DNA from 3 places in the Pantoea sp. E956-1 genome. Region 3 is predicted to be linked to each of the others. Evidence: riboswitches for the same ligand, from Rfam matches in the RefSeq annotation. Region 3 holds a riboswitch; each other region holds the start of a gene.
The links. Region 3 has a riboswitch for thiamine pyrophosphate ahead of thiM (hydroxyethylthiazole kinase). Riboswitches for the same ligand answer to the same signal wherever they lie in the genome.
Positions count from the first base shown of each region.

Region 1: linked by a shared signal. The riboswitch ahead of thiB (thiamine ABC transporter substrate binding subunit) and the one ahead of thiM (hydroxyethylthiazole kinase) in region 3 are both predicted to bind thiamine pyrophosphate.
Region 2: linked by a shared signal. The riboswitch ahead of thiC (phosphomethylpyrimidine synthase ThiC) and the one ahead of thiM (hydroxyethylthiazole kinase) in region 3 are both predicted to bind thiamine pyrophosphate.

Region 1 covers NZ_CEUYZP010000008.1:145,818-152,414, forward strand. The annotation lists gene sgrR (HTH-type transcriptional regulator SgrR) at 1-871, shown strand, start outside; TPP riboswitch at 907-1,009, shown strand; gene thiB (thiamine ABC transporter substrate binding subunit) at 1,056-2,042, shown strand; gene thiP (thiamine/thiamine pyrophosphate ABC transporter permease ThiP) at 2,018-3,628, shown strand; gene thiQ (thiamine ABC transporter ATP-binding protein ThiQ) at 3,612-4,313, shown strand; gene AC0T7J_RS18470 (DedA family protein) at 4,319-5,083, opposite strand; gene polB (DNA polymerase II) at 5,252-6,597, shown strand, end outside.
Region 2 covers NZ_CEUYZP010000017.1:5,228-11,824, reverse strand. The annotation lists gene AC0T7J_RS24640 (aminotransferase-like domain-containing protein) at 1-353, shown strand, start outside; gene thiE (thiamine phosphate synthase) at 548-1,174, opposite strand; gene thiC (phosphomethylpyrimidine synthase ThiC) at 1,177-3,099, opposite strand; TPP riboswitch at 3,187-3,287, opposite strand; gene rsd (sigma D regulator) at 3,440-3,946, opposite strand; gene nudC (NAD(+) diphosphatase) at 4,036-4,806, shown strand; gene hemE (uroporphyrinogen decarboxylase) at 4,847-5,914, shown strand; gene nfi (deoxyribonuclease V) at 5,917-6,585, shown strand.
Region 3 covers NZ_CEUYZP010000001.1:1,012,845-1,019,441, forward strand. The annotation lists gene AC0T7J_RS04990 (MFS transporter) at 1-978, shown strand, start outside; gene AC0T7J_RS04995 (mannitol dehydrogenase family protein) at 1,046-2,506, shown strand; gene AC0T7J_RS05000 (GntR family transcriptional regulator) at 2,607-3,293, shown strand; gene thiD (bifunctional hydroxymethylpyrimidine kinase/phosphomethylpyrimidine kinase) at 3,346-4,146, opposite strand; gene thiM (hydroxyethylthiazole kinase) at 4,143-4,931, opposite strand; TPP riboswitch at 4,966-5,066, opposite strand; gene AC0T7J_RS05015 (hypothetical protein) at 5,373-5,570, shown strand; gene AC0T7J_RS05020 (AEC family transporter) at 5,668-6,597, shown strand, end outside.

The DNA.
Region 1 (6,597 bases), on a different contig from region 3:
GCCGGTAGGCACCGGTCCTTACCGGGTGATCCGCAATCAGGAGAGCCAGCTAAAGATCGAAGCGTTTGATGACTACTTTGGTTTTCGCGCCCTGATTGATGATGTCTCTATCTGGGTACTGCCCGACATCAGCGATGAGCTGGTCTATGCCGGTGTCCGTCTGCAGGGCGACGGAGCCGATGAAATTCAGGAGGAGAGCCGTCTTGAAGAGGGCTGCTACTATCTGCTGTTCGACCAGCGTTCAGAACAGGGACGCAACGAGGCGGTCCGGCGCTGGGTCAGTTACCTGTTTAATCCTATCGCCCTGCTCAATCACGCCGGTGTTGGCTACCAGCGCTACTGGTTTCCGGCGTATGGCCTGCTGCCGCGCTGGCATCACCGGCGCGACCTGACGCCAGTGGAAAAACCGCCCGGCTTAACCCACCTGACGCTGACCTGGTACAGCCAGCACGTGGAGCATGAAGGCATCGCTAACGCGCTGCGTCCGCTGCTGGCAGAATATGGCGTCACGCTGGAGACCCGCGAAATCAGCTACGAAAGCTGGTATCAGGGCGAAGCGGAAAGTGACATCTGGCTGGGCAGCGTGAACTTTACTCTGCCGCTGAATTACTCTCTGTTCGCGCAGCTTTATGAGATCCCGTTGCTGCATCACTGTCTGCCGATCGACTGGCACAGCGATGCGGCCCGCTGGCGCGAGAAAACGCTGCCGCTGGCCGAATGGAGCAAACAGCTGGTCGAAGAAGCCGGTCTGCATCCGCTGTTTCACCACTGGCTGCTGCTTGAAGGTCAGCGCAGCATGCGCGGCGTTCGGATGAATACGCTGGGCTGGTTTGATTTTAAATCCGCCTGGTTCGCGCCACCCGCGCTGTGAGGCTTTCGCCCCGGCGCTGAAATGACTAGAATGTGACGTTCTCAACGGGGTGCCGCCTGCCACCAGCAAGCAGCTGAGAGATACCCGTCGAACCTGATTCGGTTAATACCGACGTAGGGATTTGGGAGGCCTGTGTGCTCAGATCCTTTGCGACTCATCCCCTATTCTCCTGAAGGAGCGCAAAGTGTTAAACAAAGTTCTGCCAGTGCTGCTGTTACTCTCCGCCCCCGTTCTGGCGGCTAAGCCGGTTCTCACGGTCTACACCTACGACTCCTTCTCCGCTGACTGGGGCCCTGGCCCGGCGGTTAAAAAAGCCTTCGAGGCGCAGTGCAACTGCGAGCTGAAATTCGTCACGCTGGAAGATGGCGTGTCGCTGCTGAACCGCGTGCGCATGGAAGGGAAAAACAGCAAAGCCGATCTGGTTCTGGGGCTGGATAACAATCTGGTACAGGCGGCGCAGAAAACCGGTCTGTTTGCCGAAAGTCAGGTCGATACCTCGACATTAAAACTGCCCGGCGGCTGGCACAACACCACATTCGTGCCGTTTGATTATGGCTACTTCGCGTTTGTCTATGACAAAACCCGGCTGAAGAATCCGCCAAAAAGCCTGAAAGAGCTGGTCGACAGCCCGGAGAAGTGGCGGGTGATCTACGAAGATCCCCGTACCAGCACTCCCGGCTTAGGCCTGCTGTTGTGGATGCAGAAAGTCTATGGCGATCAGGCACCGCAGGCGTGGCAAAAGCTGGCGCAGAAAACCGTGACGGTGACCAAAGGCTGGAGTGAAGCCTATGGCCTGTTCCTCAAGGGCGAAGGCGATCTGGTGCTGAGCTACACCACTTCACCGGCTTACCACATCATCGAAGAGAAAAAAGAGAACTATGCCGCCGCGCCGTTTGCAGAGGGCCACTATCTGCAGGTTGAAGTTGCCGCGCAGTTAGCCAGCAGCAAACAGCCGGCGCTGGCACAGCAGTTCATGAAGTTTATGGTGTCCTCCGACTTCCAGCGCACTATCCCGACCGGTAACTGGATGTACCCGGTGATCGACACGCCGCTGCCTGCCGGTTTCGCAGCGCTCAGCGTGCCTTCAACTGCTCTGCAGTTCTCGCCGGAAGAGGTTGCCAGCCAGCGTTCGGGCTGGATTAGCCAGTGGCAACGCGCTGTCAGCCGCTGATGCCGCGCTGGCTGATTCCCGGTTCCCTCGCCACGCTGCTGTTAACCAGCGTGGCGCTGCTGGCCTTCGGTGCACTCTGGAGCGCCGCGCCAGAGAATGACTGGCGCGGTGTGCTGCAGGATGATTACCTGCATCACGTTATCGCCTTCTCTTTTGGTCAGGCGCTGCTCTCCGCGCTGTTGTCGCTGGTGCCAGCGGTGCCGCTGGCGCGCGCCCTCTATCGACGCCGTTTCCCTGGCCGACAGCTGCTGCTGCGTCTGTGCGCCATGACCCTGGTGCTGCCGGTGCTGGTGGCGGTATTTGGTCTGCTCACCGTCTATGGTCGTGTCGGCTGGCTGGCGCAGCTGTGCCAGCTGGCAGGGATTGATTACCACTTCTCTCCCTACGGCCTGTCGGGCATTTTGCTGGCGCACGTCTTCTTTAACCTGCCGCTGGCGACCCGCCTGATGCTGCAGGCGCTGGAGAGCATTCCGGCGGAACAGCGTCAGCTGGCGGCACAGCTCGGCCTGCGCGGCTGGCACCATTTTCGTCTGCTGGAGTGGCCATGGCTGCGACGTCAGCTGCTGCCGACCGGCGCGCTGATCTTCATGCTCTGTTTCGCCAGCTTTGCTACCGTGCTCTCGCTGGGCGGCGGCCCGCAGGCGACAACTATCGAGCTGGCGATTTTCCAGGCGCTGAGTTATGACTACGATCCGGGACGCGCGGCACTGCTGGCGCTGATCCAGCTTGGCTGCTGCGTGACGCTGGTGCTGCTCAGCCAGCGCTTCAGCAAGGCGATTCCCGCCGGAGCCAGCCAGCTGAACGGCTGGCGCGATCCGCAGGATTCGCGCGCGGCGCAACTGGTTGATGCGCTGCTGATCCTGCTGGCGCTGATCCTGCTGCTGCCCCCGCTGGCGGCGGTCATCATCGATGGTCTGCACGGCGGACTGCGCGGCGCGCTGGTGCAGCCTGCACTCTGGCAGGCGACGTTTACCTCACTGCGCATCGCCACCGGCGCCGGTCTGCTCTGTGTGGTGCTGACCATGATGCTGCTGTGGAGCAGTCGCGAGCTGCGCCTGCGTCAGCGCCCGGCGGCGGCAACCCTTATCGACACCAGCGGCATGCTGATTCTGGCGATGCCAGGCATCGTGCTCGCCACCGGCTTTTTCCTGTTGTTTAACGCCACCATTGGCCTGCCGGCGTCGGCGGACGGTCTGGTGATCTTCACCAATGCGCTGATCGCCATTCCCTATGCGCTGAAAGTGCTGGAGAACCCGATGCGTGACGTCGCGGAGCGTTACGGCAGACTCTGTGAGTCGCTGAATATCCACGGCTGGAACCGGCTGCGGCTGATTGAACTGCGGGCGCTGAAACGTCCGCTGGCCCAGGCGCTGGCCTTTGCCTGCGTGCTGTCGATCGGTGATTTTGGCGTGGTGGCGCTGTTTGGCACTGCCGATTTCCGCACCCTGCCGTTCTACCTCTATCAACAGATCGGTGCCTATCGCGGTGCTGACGGTGCAGTGACCGCGCTGCTGCTGCTACTGCTCTGTTTGTTGCTGTTCACCCTGATGGAAAAATTACCAGGCCGCCATGCTGACACTGAATAACCTCACGTACCTTTATCAGCATCTGCCGATGCGCTTTAGTCTCAACGCCATCCGCGGCGAGCGCATCGCGATCCTCGGCCCCAGCGGGGCCGGTAAAAGCACTCTGCTGAGCCTGATTGCCGGTTTCCTGCCGGTGAAACAGGGCACTCTGATGATTGACGGACAGGAACACACCCACAGCGTGCCGGCCAGACGGCCCGTGTCGATGCTGTTTCAGGAGAACAACCTGTTTCCGCACCTCAGCGTGCAGCAGAACATGGCGCTGGGATTGCACCCCGGACTGAAGCTGAGCGCCGGGCAGCGCCAGCAGCTTGCTGCGCTGGCCGATCAGGTGGGATTAGGCGATCTGCTGACGCGCCTGCCGGGCGAGCTGTCGGGTGGACAGCGACAGCGCGTGGCGCTGGCACGCTGTCTGCTACGTGACCGTCCGGTGCTGCTGCTGGATGAGCCTTTTTCTGCGCTGGATCCCGCGCTGCGCGGCGAGATGCTGCAACTGGTGCGTTCGGTGTGTGAAGCGCGCAGCATCACGCTGCTGATGGTGTCGCACAGTCTGGAAGATGCCCAGCAGATTGCGCCGCGCAGCGTGGTGATTGTGGATGGCCGGGTTTACTGGGATGGCGAGACCCGACAGTTACTGTCGGGCGACACGCGGGAGGCCGACGTGCTCGGCATCCCGCGTCGTTAAGCGGTTCAGGCGAAGAAAACCTGCCACAGCAGATGACGGAAAATGGGCATCATCGGATGGAACTGAATACCGACGAAAGCCGCGACGGCAATCACCAGCCCCAGCGGCCCTGCCCAGCGCAGGCGCTCAGGCGGCAGCCAGGCCGATGCCCAGTCGCGACTCTTGCCGCTGCGCCACCAGCGCCAGCATAACCAGACACCCAGCCAGATCAGCAGTGCTGCGCCGAGTAACAGCCATTTAAAGCTGCCGCCCTGCGCGGCTTTTGGCACATCGATCGCCACACCCGCCAGAATACCGGGCAGCAGATAGAGCGGCGGCCAGAGAATGCAGCCGATAATGTTCGGCGGCAGGAATTTACGTACCGGCAGCTCCAGCATACCGGCCGCCAGCGGGATCAGCGGACGCGTGGGGCCAACAAAGCGTCCGACCAGAATCGTAAACATGCTGTGCTGATGCAGGGCGTGCTCGGTTTTATCCAGCAGGCCTTTATACTTTTGCAGATACTTCCAGCGATGCAGCGGCCCCTGAAATTTCCAGCCGATGCCGTAGGAAACCCAGTCACCAATCAGGCAGCCCGCAAAGCCCGCCGCCCAGGCCGGGTAAAGGCCAAGCTCGCCACTGCCGACCAGCGCGCCCAGACTGGCCATCATCACCGTACCTGGCAGCAACAGCCCGACCAGCGCCAGCGACTCCAGAAACGTCACCAGCGCAACGGCAAACAGCGCCCACTCCAGGGACTGCGTAATCAGTTGTTGAATCCAGGCTTCCATAATCATCCTAAGTAAAAGCAGAAGGCTGGATTGTCCAGAGCCAGCCACACAGCGTCAAGGCAAGAATTGTAGGACAATGTTGACAAAACCGGGTGGCGGGAACTGTATAAATATCCATGTTATACTGAAGCGGTTTTCTCATCCTGAAATGCTGAGTCCGGAGAACATCTGAATATGCCCCGCGCAGGTTTTCTGCTCACCCGCCACTGGCGCGACAGCCCGCATGGCACCGAAATTATCCTCTGGCTCGCGACCGATGCGGGCGCGCAGCGCGTGGTGCTGCCGGTGCAGGAGTCCGTCGCGTTTATACCTGAGGAATTTCAGGCGCAGGTCAGCGAATTACTGAAAGATGAACGTCAGTTTCGGATTCAGTCGCTGGCGCTGAAAGATTTTCGGCGTCGCCCCGTTTTTGGCCTCTACTGCCAGCAGAACCGCCAGCTACAGCGCATTGAAAAACGCCTGCGCGAAGAGGGTATTCCGGTCTATGAAGCCGATATCCGTCCGCCGGAGCGCTACCTGATGGAGCGTTTTATTACCGCGCCGGTCTGGTTTGACGGCGAGCAGCGCGGTGACAGCGTGGTCAATGCGCGGCTCAAACCCCATCCCGACTATCGCCCGCCGCTGAAATGGGTCTCGCTGGACATTGAAACCACGCAGCATGGCGAGCTTTACTGCATCGGGCTGGAGGGCTGCGGTCAGCGCCAGGTCTTTATGCTCGGCCCGGCCAACGGTGATGCCAGCACGCTGGATTTCGAGCTGATCTATCTCGACAGCCGGCCGCAGTTACTGGAAGCACTGAACCAGTGGTTTGCAGATCATGATCCGGATGTCTTAATTGGCTGGAACGTCGTGCAGTTTGACCTGCGGGTGCTGCAAAAGCATGCCGATCGTTACGGCATTCCGCTGCGCCTGGGACGCCAGCAGGCCGCGCTGGAGTGGCGTGAACATGGCTTCAAACCCGGCGTATTTTTCGCTCAGGCCAGTGGCCGGTTGATTATCGATGGCATCGACGCGCTGAAATCGGCGTTCTGGGATTTTCCCTCATTCAGCCTGGAGTCGGTGTCGCAGCAACTGCTGGGAGAAGGAAAAGCGATTGATAATCCCTGGCAGCGTATGGAGGAGATCAACTGGCGCTTTGCCAACGATAAACCGGCGCTGGCGCGCTACAACCTGAAAGACTGCGAACTGGTGACGCGCATTTTTCACAAAACGGCGATCATGCCGTTTCTGCTGGAGCGCGCGGCGGTCAATGGACTGGCGGTGGATCGCCACGGCGGTTCGGTAGCGGCCTTTGGTCATCTCTATATTCCGCGGATGCATCGCGCCGGGTTTGTCGCCCCGAACATGGGTGATGTAGCCCCGGAAGCCAGTCCTGGCGGTTATGTGATGGATTCGCGCCCCGGCCTGTATGACTCAGTGCTGGTGCTGGATTACAAAAGCCTCTACCCGTCGATTATCCGCACCTTCCTGATCGACCCGGTGGGTCTGGTGGAAGGGCTGGCCCACCCTGATGA
Region 2 (6,597 bases), on a different contig from region 3:
TGCGGCAAATCTATCATCGTAATTATGAAACCTTTAGCTGCTGGGTGCGCCACTATTTTCCCTGCGGCATCTGCGTTTCCCGTCCTCAGGGCGGTTTTCTGATGTGGATAGAATTACCCGAAGCATTTGATGCGGTCCGTCTTAACCGCGAATTGCGCGAATCAAAAATTCAGATAGCCGTAGGCTCACTCTTTTCGGCCTCGGGTAAATACCGTAACTGTCTGCGCTTAAACTACGGGCTGCCGATCAACGAGCAGACTGAACAGGCGCTGGCGCTGGTGGGTGCAGCCGTCGAACGCGCTATGCTCTCGTGCCAGCATGAAACGCAGATTTCAGCTTCAACTCTCGCATAGCGGAAAGAAAAAGCAGGGCCGGCAAGAGGAGGGAACCGGCCCTGGTCAGATAACCTTAACCTGACGGAGGCCACGTTAAGGTGTTGGATCAAAGCACGCCAGCGGCAACATACGCTTTTGCGCGCCGCTTTCCCGGAAGAACGCTGGCGTTGACCGGTTTTGCTGCCGCTATGCGCGACAGGTTCCACAAATCCTTATGTGTGAGGCTCTGCCAGCGACAGAAGGGTACGCGTTGCTTCACGCCAGTCATCTGCCTGGGTAATCGCACTCACCACCGCAATACTCCCTACGCCGGTTGCCAGCACGTCAGGTGCGCGTGCAATCGATATACCGCCAATCGCCACGGTGGGAATATGCGTCAGGCGTGTCAGATGCCGCTTCAGCTGCTCAATACCCTGAGGCGCAGAAGGCATCTCTTTAGTCTGCGTCGGGAAAATATGTCCAAGTGCGATGTAAGAGGGCTGGATTGCCAGTGCGCGATCCAGTTCAGCATCATCATGGGTGGAGAGTCCCAGACGCAATCCTGCCTGATGAATACGGGCAAGATCGGCGACATCGAGATCCTCCTGACCCAGATGCACGCCATAAGCCTGATGTTTTATCGCCAGCTGCCAGTAGTCATTGATAAACAGGCGCGCGTCATAGTGTTTACCCAGCGCAATCGCCTGAGCGATGGCGGGCTCGGCGACCTCATCAGGCTGGTCTTTTATGCGCAACTGCAGTGTGCGAACGCCTATCTCCAGCAGGCGTTCAATCCACTCCGGGCTATCAACCACCGGATAAAGCCCCAGGCGTGGGGCGGTAGCGGGAAATGCGGGCATCGTTACTCCTCCTTAGTGGCATCGGCGGAGTGATAAAGCTCACCGCCGCGACGACGAAAACGGTCTGACATTTGCGCCATGCCCACTTCAACGGGCTCGGCGCGTGTATCCTGACGTGCAGCAAACTCACGCACCTCCTGGGAAATTTTCATTGAGCAGAACTTAGGCCCGCACATCGAGCAAAAATGGGCCACTTTGCCCGACTCCTGCGGAAGGGTCTCGTCATGCATTGCCCGCGCCGTATGAGGATCCAGCGCCAGATTAAACTGATCTTCCCAGCGGAATTCAAAGCGCGCTTTGGACATAGCGTTATCACGGATCTGCGCTCCCGGATGGCCTTTCGCCAGATCGGCGGCATGCGCCGCGATTTTGTAGGTGATCAATCCCTGCTTCACATCCTCTTTGTTCGGCAGACCCAGATGCTCTTTGGGCGTGACGTAACACAACATGGCGCAACCAAACCAGCCAATCATGGCAGCACCGATACCTGAGGTGAAATGATCATAGCCGGGCGCGATGTCGGTGGTCAGCGGGCCAAGAGTGTAAAAGGGGGCTTCATCGCACAGGTCGAGCTGTTCGGTCATGTTGCGGCGGATCATATGCATCGGGACGTGCCCCGGGCCTTCAATCATGACCTGAACGTCATATTCCCAGGCAATACGGGTCAGTTCGCCCAGGGTACGCAGTTCGGCAAACTGCGCCTCATCGTTGGCATCCTGAATGGAACCCGGACGCAGGCCATCGCCCAGCGACAGGGAGACATCATAAGCGGCGCAGATTTCACAAATCTCCCGGAAGTGCTGGTACAGGAAGCTCTCCTGATGATGCGACAGGCACCATTTCGCCATGATAGATCCACCCCGCGATACAATCCCGGTCAGACGTTTCGCCGTCATCGGGACATAACGCAGCAGCACGCCAGCGTGGATAGTGAAGTAATCGACACCCTGTTCCGCCTGCTCAAGCAGCGTATCGCGGAATATTTCCCAGTTCAGCGCCTCGGCCACGCCATTCACTTTTTCCAGCGCCTGGTAAATCGGCACTGTACCGATTGGCACCGGGCTGTTTCGCAAAATCCATTCGCGCGTTTCATGAATATAACGACCGGTAGAGAGATCCATCACCGTATCGGCACCCCAGCGAGTCGACCACACCAGTTTTTCCACCTCTTCCTCAATAGAAGAGGTCACCGCCGAGTTACCGATGTTGGCGTTGACCTTAACCAGAAAGTTGCGGCCAATGATCATCGGCTCCGATTCAGGATGATTGATATTGGCAGGGATGATGGCGCGCCCGGCAGCGACCTCCTGACGCACAAACTCGGGCGTGATACTGGCTGGCAGATGTGCGCCAAAACTGTGGCCGGGATGCTGTTGCAGCAATACCTCACTGTGGATTCGCTCACGGCCCATGTTTTCCCGCAGGGCGATAAATTCCATCTCCGGAGTGATGATCCCCTGGCGGGCATAGTGCAATTGCGTGACGCGGCAGCCTGTGCGGGCACGGCGCGGTGTCGGGAGTTGATCGAAGCGCAGCTGATCCAGCCCTTCGTCAGCCAGCCGCTGCTGGGTATAGCCCGAGCTGTTCTGTTCGAGAAATTCGCTATCGTCGCGCTCAGCAATCCAGCGGGCGCGCAGCTTTTCCAGACCACGATGAACATCGATCTGTGCCGCGGGATCGCCATAGGCACCTGCCGTGTCATAGACCGGTACCGCTTCGTTTTGCTCATAGAGAGGCTGTTCTTTGCTGCCGCCGATATGGGTCGGGCTTAGCACGATTTCACGCATGGGAACGCGAATATCCTCGCGGCTGCCGGTAATCCAGATGCGGCGGGACTGGGGAAATGCACTGCCGCTTTGCAGGGAATCGATAAATTCCTGCGCCTGGGCACGCTGTTCACGACGGGTTGTCTTTTGGTCAGACATAGCAATCTTCCTGTTAAGGGGGAACGATGCTTGTCCGGAGTTCGGAAGGAGTAACCGTATAGACAGCGTAAGCATGCTGGCATACAGAGAAGTTTTACTCTTGTTCCCTTCGCAGGTTCTAACCTGATCAGGTTCCGCGGATCCCGAATTAACGGTCTCAGCCCAACTGGGCACTCCGACAAGAAGCTGTTTTTACGCTGGCCTCTGATAACAGAGTCAGGTGTAAAAACCTTATATTTCAAAGCAAAAATAAAAAAGGTTCTTTGGAGCGCGCTCCTCAGAACCTGTTCAGCATAAAAGGGCTAAGGGATAATCTCAACCCCTTTGCCAGCGATGACCCTTAAGCCGGACGCGCGATATGGCTGTCATTGGCAACCGGCGGGGGGGCAAGCTGGTTATCCCATGCCAGCTGGATCAGCTTATCTTCCAGCGTAAAGCGTGCTTCCAGCACTTCGCCCACTTCGGAGAGCGCCTGCTGAAAGGTCATGCAGTTTTCGTCATCGATCGCCTGCTGCAGATGACCGTCATACAGCTGCATCAGACGCTCAGTATTGGCTTCCAGCGGTGGATAGATCTGCGCGGCGGCAATCAGCGGGCTGTCGCCGCTCATTTCACTGATGACGCGCTCATAGATACTAAAATGACCCGCAGAAAGATAATCGACCAGGCCGTGACAGAAGTTGTCCAGAGCCTGCTCATCCAGACGCGTTAGCGCCTCTTTGTTAGGTTTAAGTCCGACCAGGTGATAATAGGTCACCAGTAGCTGACGACGGGCTTCAAGCCACGAATCGACCAGTTCATTACTGCCACCTACGCGTTCAGCCAGGACGTCTAACTGGTTAAGCATATCTAACTCCATGTGAGTTATAGTTGTTTATCTACACACTTAACATCAGGACTTCAGCGTGCGATTTGACGCTAAGGATGACGAAATAAATGCAATGCGAAATCTCAAGCGTAGACGCTGGATGGTGGATTGTCAGCCATGAACAGAAACTTTGGTTGCCACAAGGTGATTTACCCCACGGAAGCGCCGAAAAATTTGGTTTGACCGGCAGTAAAGCCCGGACCATCGGTGAGTGGCAGGGCGAAAAAGTCTGGCTGATTTGTGAGCCGCGCTCTGCCGATATGTTCTCTGTACGACAGCTGATCGATCAGGATGTGGCGCTGTTTCAGCTGGTGGGTCGCGGTGTGCAACTGGCGGAATTCTACCGTTCTCATCGCTGGTGCGGCTATTGCGGCCATGAAATGCATCACAGCAAGCATGAATTTGCCTGTCTTTGCAGCCATTGCCGTGAACGTTACTATCCACAGATCGCGCCCTGCATCATTGTGGCTATCCGTCGCGGCGATCAAATTCTGCTGGCGAATCATGCCCGCCATCGCAACAAGATCTACACCGTACTGGCAGGTTTTGTGGAAGTTGGCGAGACGCTGGAGCAGGCCGTTGCCCGCGAAGTAATGGAAGAGAGCAATATTCGCGTCAAAAACGTCCGTTATGTTACCTCCCAGCCGTGGCCCTTCCCGCAATCGCTGATGACAGCCTTTATGGCGGAGTATGACAGCGGCGATCTGCAGCACGACGGTAAAGAGCTGCTGGATGCGGCCTGGTTCCGGTTTGATGACCTGCCTCTGCTGCCGCCGCCAGGCACCGTGGCGCGCCGCCTGATTGAAGATACCGTCGCCCTGTGCCGCGCCGAAGTGTGAAAGTGCTACACTACACGCCTGTTATAGAGAGAGTGTTGAGATGAGTGAACTGAAGAACGATCGTTATTTGCGTGCCCTGTTACGCCAGCCGGTTGATGTCACACCGGTCTGGATGATGCGACAAGCCGGGCGCTATTTGCCGGAATACAAAGCGACACGCGCCCAGGCGGGTGACTTTATGTCGCTGTGTAAAAACGCCGAGCTGGCCTGTGAAGTCACCCTGCAGCCGCTGCGCCGTTATCCGCTGGATGCCGCCATCCTCTTCAGTGATATCCTGACCATTCCGGATGCGATGGGACTGGGTCTCTATTTTGAAACCGGCGAAGGCCCGCGTTTCTCTAACCCTGTGACCTGTCGCGCTGACGTCGAGCGTTTACCGGTGCCCGATCCTGAAATGGAGCTGGGCTATGTGATGAATGCTGTCCGCACCATCCGTAAGAACCTGAACGGCGATCTGCCGCTGATTGGCTTCTCCGGCAGTCCGTGGACGCTGGCCACCTACATGGTGGAAGGTGGGAGCAGCAAGGCGTTTACCAAAATTAAGAAGATGATGTATGCCGACCCCGCTACGCTCCACGCGATGCTGGATAAGCTGGCCGACAGCGTCATCCTCTATCTCAATGCTCAGATTCGCGCCGGTGCGCAGTCCGTTATGGTCTTTGATACCTGGGGCGGCGTGCTGACCGGTCGCGATTACCGCGAATTTTCCCTTCATTACATGCACAAAATTGTCGATGGCCTGCTGCGTGAAAATGACGGTCGTCGCGTGCCGGTGACGCTTTTCACCAAAGGCGGCGGGCAGTGGCTGGAAGCGATGGCCGCCACCGGTTGTGATGCGCTGGGTCTCGACTGGACCACCGATATTGATGACGCACGCCGTCGTGTGGGCGACAAAGTTGCCCTGCAGGGCAACATGGATCCTTCTATGCTCTATGCGGCTCCTGAGCGTATCGAACAGGAAGTGGCTGGGATCCTGAAGCGCTTTGGTTCGGGCACCGGACATGTCTTCAATCTGGGTCATGGTATTCATCTGGATGTCCCACCGGAAAATGCGGGCGTCTTTGTTGAGGCGGTACACCGTTTATCACGTCCCTGGCATCAGGAGTAATCATGGATATTGCCGCACTTCGCGCTGAGCAGTTACAACGCGCCGCTGACGTGGTGCGTGAAGATGATTTTGACGTATTGCCGCCCCGCTTTATTGGCGGAGCGGACGTTGGATTTGAGCAGGAAGGTACCGTTACGCGGGCGGCGATGGTGATACTGGAGTATCCCTCGTTAAAGCTGGTGGAACATCGCATCGCGCGCGTTGAGACCACCATGCCCTACATTCCGGGCTTTCTCTCATTCCGTGAATATCCGGCGCTGATGGCCGCCTGGCAGATGCTGGAGCAAAAGCCGGACCTGCTGTTTGTGGATGGACACGGTATTTCGCATCCAAGACGACTGGGCGTCGCGTCGCATTTTGGCCTGCTGGTCGATGTGCCAACCATTGGCGTGGCCAAAAGTCGCCTGTGTGGGCGTTTTGACGATCTGGATGCGCAGCCTGGCAGTCGCCAGCCACTGATCGACAAAGGTGAGCAGATAGGCTGGGTATGGCGCAGCAAGCTACGGTGTAATCCGCTGTTTGTCGCCACCGGCCATCGTGTCAGCCTGGATACCGCGCTGCAGTGGGTCGAAAACTGTACGCGTGGTTACCGGCTGCCGGAACCGACCCGCTGGGCCGACGCGGTTGCCTCGAACCGAACCGCTTTCCAGCGCTGGCAAAACGCGCTTTAACACTGTTTGTGC
Region 3 (6,597 bases):
CGTGTGCTGTTCGGCATGGCTGAAGGCCCGATCTGCTCCTCGGCCAACAAAGCGATTAACGGCTGGTTCCCGAAAAAACAGGCCGCAACGGCGATGGGTTTACTGAGTGCCGGATCACCTTTGGGTGGCGCGGTCGCCGGCCCGATCATTGGTTATCTGGCCCTGGCCTATGGCTGGCGTCCGGCGTTCGTGATTGTCTGCTGTATCGGTCTGGTGTGGATGGCGTTCTGGCTGTTCTTCGCCGCTGATAATCCGGCAAAGAGCAAGCGCGTCAGAGAAGAGGAACGTCTGCTGATTGATCGCCTGAAAGCAACGAACCCGAATGATGAAGTCGATCTGTCGGAAACGTCACATCCGTTTGGCTACTACCTGCGCCAGCCGATTATCCTGGTCACCGCTTTTGCCTTCTTCTGCTACAACTACATTCTGTTCTTCTTCCTGAGCTGGTTCCCGGCCTACCTGGTGCAGGCGCACGGCCTGGATATCAAATCGATGAGCATCACCACCATGATCCCGTGGATCGTCGGTTTTGTTGGCCTGGCGCTGGGTGGCTGGATCTCCGATAAGATCTTTAACATCACCGGCAAGCTGTTGTTGTCCCGCAAAATTGTGCTGGTGGTCTCACTGCTGGCCGCCGCAATTTGTGTGGCGCTGGCGGGTACGATAAAAGATGTGGTGCCTGCGGTAATTATGATGTCGGTGTCGATTTTCTTTCTCTACATCACCGGTGCAATCTACTGGGCGATTATTCAGGATGTGGTGCACAAGAGCCGTATCGGCAGCATCAGTGGCTTTATCCATCTGGTGGGTAGCCTCTCCGGCATCATCGGGCCGATCGTCACCGGCTTCATTGTTCAGCACACCGGTAAATTCGATAGCGCCTTTATCCTTGCGGGCTGTGTCGCCGCGCTGGGTGCCTTCCTGGTGTTATTTGTGATTCGCAGTCCGAAAACCCAGGATAAACCGGTTTCGGTCTGAGTGTTGTTTCGCTAACAGATGTATGATTTCGGGGCGCTTTGCGCCCCGTTTGCCATAAGGATGGACTATGTTACAGATTGATCGCCTGCCCGCGGAGGTCAAACGCCCCGCTTACGACCGCAGCCAGTTAAAAACCCGCATGGTACATATCGGTTTTGGTGCATTTCACCGCGCCCATCAGGCGCTCTGCAGCGATAAGCTGGCTGAACAGGGCAGCGACTGGGGATATTGTGAAGTGAACCTCAACAGCGGCGCGTTGATTGTGGCCCTGCGAGAGCAGCATCTGCTTTATACCCTCACCGAGATGGCCGATGATTCATTGCAAACCCGGGTGATTGGCGTCATTACTCAGGCGCTGCACGGCAAAAGTGACGGTATTGAGGCGGTGATCAATGCCATGAGCCAGCCTGATGTGGCGATTGTCTCCATGACCGTCACCGAGAAAGGCTACTGTCACCAGCCAGCCAGTGGCAATTTAAATCCCGATCACCCTGATATCGTGCATGACCTGCAGAATCCTGATTCGCCGCGTTCACTACCCGGTCTGATTCTGGCCGCTATTCGCCGCCGACGGGATCAGGGCTTACCCGCCTTTAGCGTGATGTCCTGTGACAACATGCCGGAAAACGGTCACGTGACCCGCAACGTTGTTGTGCAACTGGCACAGCATCAGGATCCGGCACTGGCAGACTATATTCAGCAACACATTACCTTTCCGTCGACCATGGTTGACCGCATCGTGCCAGCGATGACCGATGCAGCGTTTGATTCTTTAGCCGAACGGCTCGGCTCCCGTGATCCGGTGGCGGTTGAAGCGGAGCCCTTCTTTCAGTGGGTGATAGAAGATAACTTTGTCAGTGGCCGTCCGGCGTGGGAAAAAGCGGGTGCAGAACTGGTCAGTGACGTTCTGCCCTATGAAGAGATGAAACTGCGCATGCTGAACGGCAGCCACTCTTTCCTGGCCTATCTCGGCTTTCTGGCCGGTTATGAGTACATCAGCGACTGCGTGGCCGATCCCCATTTCCGCGCCGCCGCCCGTTCATTGATGCTCGATGAACAGGCACCGACGCTGCGTACCCAGGGCGTGGATCTCAACGCCTATGCCGATTCGCTGATCGCCCGTTACGAAAACCGTGCCATTAAACATCGCACATATCAAATCGCCACTGATGGGTCGCAAAAATTGCCACAACGCATGCTCGACAGTCTGCGCTGGCACCTGCAGCGCGGCAGCCGCTGCGACCTGCTGCTGCTGGGCGTGGCGGGCTGGATGCGCTATGTCGGCGGCGTCGATGAACAGGGTCAACCGATTGAGATCCGCGATCCGCTGAAAGCCACGCTGGCAGAGACGGTTGCCGGAAGCGAAGAAGGCGAAGCGCGTGTCCGTGCGCTATTAGGTCTGCGCGACATCTTTGGCGACGATCTGGCGCAGAACGCCGATCTGGTTGCCCGACTGACGACACATTACCAGCAGCTGACGACGCAGGGCGCGCGGGCGACGGTGCAACAGTGTATGCGCCAGGCATAACAGCCTGGTGACAAAGCGCTGGCGCAGACGCAGCGCGCTGATTAGACTGACACTTTCCCATCGCGCTGGCCCCTGTCAGCCGTAATATGGATATTGCTGCATGTCGATCGCCTATACCATTACTACCAGCGAACCGGTAAATCAGCAGATTTACCGGTATCTGCGCAAAGATATCGTCACCTGCGCAATTCAGCCGGGCTCGCTGCTCTCGGAAAAAGAGGTCTCCGCGCGCTTCAACGTCTCACGCCAGCCGGTGCGCGAAGCGTTCATCAAGCTGGCCGAAGCCGGACTGGTACAGGTATTGCCGCAGCGTGGCACTTTCGTGCGCAAAATCTCCGCTAAGCGGGTGGCGGATGGCCGTTTTATCCGGGAGGCCGTTGAGGTGTCGGTGGTTCGCCGTGCGGCACTGGAGATTGATGATCCGGCCCTGATGGCGCTGGAGCATAACCTGCAACTGCAGCGCATGGCCGCTGAACGGCATGACAGCCAGGCTTTTCTCACTCTGGACGATGAGTTTCATCGCCTGATTGCTGAAAGCATTGACTGTAAGCTGGCCTGGGAAACGGTGGAGAACATCAAAGCGGCCATGGACCGGGTGCGGTTTCTGACGCTGAGTGAAGTCTCTCCACCGGACAAGCTGATTGAGCAGCATGAAGAGATTTTTGCCGCGCTGAAGCGTCATGACGCCGATGCAGCCGAAGCGGCGATGCGCCGTCATCTGCAGGAGATGATCTTCTCTATCACCCCGATTGCCGAGCGTAACAGCGCCTGGTTTGAAGCACCCTGAACCTGAAGCCGCCCGCTCCGCCCGATGACCAGGTCGAGGCGGGCCTTCGTCATTACCACCATTGATGAAAATGGTGAACCGGTCCGATACCTTTCCCGACCTCCAGCGAATCCGCCTGCAGCAGCGCCTGCTGTAACCAGTTTTTGGCTTCTCCAATCGTCTCTGCCCAGTCAGTATGACGCGGTCGCAGCGCGGCTAAGGCTGCCGACAGCGTACAGCCGGTGCCATGCGTATGACGGGTATTCACGCGCGGCGTACTGAATCGCTGCTCTGCTGAGTGCGTGATCAGCCAGTCCGGGCTCTCCGCGGCCGCAAGGTGACCGCCCTTCATCAGCACGGCCTGACAACCCAGTGCCAGCAATGCCCGTCCCTGCTCGCGCATCTCCGCCTCATCTGCCGCAATGGCGCAGTCCAGCAACGCCGCCGCTTCCGGCAGATTAGGTGTGATCAGCGAGACCTGCGGCAATAACAGCTCCCGTACACTGGCTATGGCGTCTGGCGAGAGCAGCGCATCACCACTTTTCGCGACCATGACCGTGTCCAGCACGATAAACGGGATATCCGCATTGCTCAGCCGTTCAGCAACCTGCTCCACGATAGCCGTTTCAGACAGCATGCCAATTTTTGCGCTGTCGATGCGCACATCACTGAGCACTGAATCAAGCTGGGCGGCAACAAAGTCAGGCGTAATGCGATAAACCGACTGCACGCCGCAGGTGTTCTGTGCCACCAGCGCGGTGATGACACTGGTGCCATAGGCCCCAAGGGCGGAAAAGGTCTTGAGATCGGCCTGAATCCCTGCGCCGCCGCTGGGATCGGTTCCGGCAATCGTCAGAGCATTAATGCGCTTCATGATTTCTCCTCCAGCGTCCAGAGTGCATCAATAAACGCTGTGGCAAAGCTGCCGGGGCCGGCAGCCTGCGCCGCCGCCTTTTCACCCGCTCGCGCCATCACCTGACAGGCGGCCGCGACATTCATCAGCCGATCGCCCGGCAGAGAGCTGAACCCCGCCACCACTGCCGAGAGGGCGCAGCCGGTCCCGACTACCCGTGTCATTAACGGGTTTCCACCTTGTACAGCAAGGCGTCGCTGACCATCGGTGGCGTAGTCCACTTCACCGGTGACGACCACCAGCGTGCTCCAGGTTTCCGCGAGTTGTTGGGCCGCATCGAGTGCTGCATCCGCCTGATGCAGCGTGTCGACACCGCGCCCGCCGCTGGCCTGTTGTGCCAGCGCCAGAATCTCTGACGCATTTCCCCGAATCACCGCCGGTTGCTGGCTTAACAATTGCTGGCAGAAGTCACTGCGCAGCGTCAGTGCGCCGACGGCAACCGGATCGAGTGTCCAGGGCGTGCCCGCCTGATTAGCCGCGGTCACGGCAGCCTGCATCGCCTGCTGGCGCTCGCGGGTTAAGGTGCCCACGTTTATCAACAGTGCATCGGCCATGCGACTGAACTGGGCGGCCTCAACGGCATCGATCACCATCGCCGGTGAGGAATGGAGTGCCAGCAACACGTTGGCGGTGAAGTTCTGGACCACGTCATTGGTCATACAGTGCACCAGCGGTGACTGGCGGCGAAAAGCGTGCAGAATGGGCGCGAAATGCGCGGCAGAAAGGTGTTGAGATTGATGTGTCATCGTAGCTCCCAACCGGCGAACAAGAAGGCGAATGCGGTCAGGCATCAGACTTCCCTACGCTGGCATTATCCAGTTCAGGTCAGCGGGTTTTTCTCAGCCCTCTCCTGACGGAAAGCGGCACCCCGAGTCGTGTTACGGCTTGCAGCATAGGCAAGCCGCGCAGCGAAAGCAAGCGACTCCCGCCTGGGAAATAATCAGAGCTGAAACAATTCACATGATCCCGATCAACGCCTGAGGGTGCAAAAAAAGGCTTAATGCTGCGGGTTAACGAGGTACCTCTTTATAGGTAGCTCCGCTTATTGCCCGGACGGGTAATATTTCCCGCAGAGACTCTGGTTTCCCCATAATAATTAACCTGCTTGTAGCATCATCGTAAAAAACAATTTATTTCATGGAGTTAGAAATTCCTGAAGCGGAACTTCATACTATTCGGGATGTATGATGCGATTTTTAGCGCTTATTCCACACCGCCATCGATGGCAGGATATTCATATTGAACGCAAGGGTGCCATAGCACCCAATGGCAGACAGTATCTCTCCACCTATATTTCCGCCCGCTGCACAGGCTGTGGCGAAATTATTCACCGGGTCTATTATCGCGACATCAGCGATCGGCAGGCGCGCCGCTGGTTAGATTAACGTCCCGGCAACGGTCATTCCCGACGCAGTTAAAGTTAACAGTTAGTTAGCAATTTGTTAGTCTGGTAACTAATCATCGTCTGACCAGACTCTCTCTATGTCACAGCTGTTTGAAAGCTTGAGCCATCAAATTTACCTGTCAGCCCCGCTGTTTATCCTGATCCTGCTGGGATACTGCCTGACGCGCCTGGGGAAATGGCCCTCCAGCATCAGCGAAGGGATGAACCGCTTTGTGTTTAATGTTGCCCTGCCCTGCATGCTGTTTCGGGTGATGAGCACCTTCTCGCAAAGTCCGCCGGTGGATGCACGCCTGTTGCTGGCCTTTTTCGGCAGTTGCCTGCTGGTGTTTATCGTGGGGCGATTGCTGGCAACAAGGCTGTTTAATCTGGATGGCGTAGCGGCGTCGGTTTTTGCGCTGGGCGGCATCTTTTCCAATAACGTGATGCTGGGGATCCCGGTGGCCACGGTACTGCTGGGGCCAGAAGCCCTGCCCCCGGTCGCACTGGTGCTGGTGTTTAACAGCCTGATCCTCTGGACCTTACTGACCGTTTCGGTCGAGTGGGCAAAGCAGGGTAGCTTCTCGCTGGAAGGACTCTGGCGCACCCTGCTCGGCGTGCTGAAGAATCCGCTGATCATCGGTATTCTCAGCGGTACAGCCTGGAGCTTTCTGCAACGTCCCTTGCCGCTGCTGGCCGCGGAACCGTTAAAGATGCTGGCCTCACTGGCCGCCCCCCTGTCGCTGGTGACGCTGGGCATGAGCCTGGCGCACTATCGGGTGCGGGATGGCTTAAAAGAGAGCTATACCATCTGCCTGCTGAAACTGGTGCTGCAACCGATGACGGTATGGGCTATCGCGTGGCTGACCGACTTGCCGCCGCTGGAGAGTAAAGTGGTGGTGCTGCTGGGATCGATGGCGGTCGGGGTTAACGTCTATCTGATGTCGCAGAAGTTTAATGTCATTACCGGCCCGGCGGCGGCGAGCATGCTTTTTTCTACCGTGTTTGCGGCGGTGACAACGCCAGTCTGG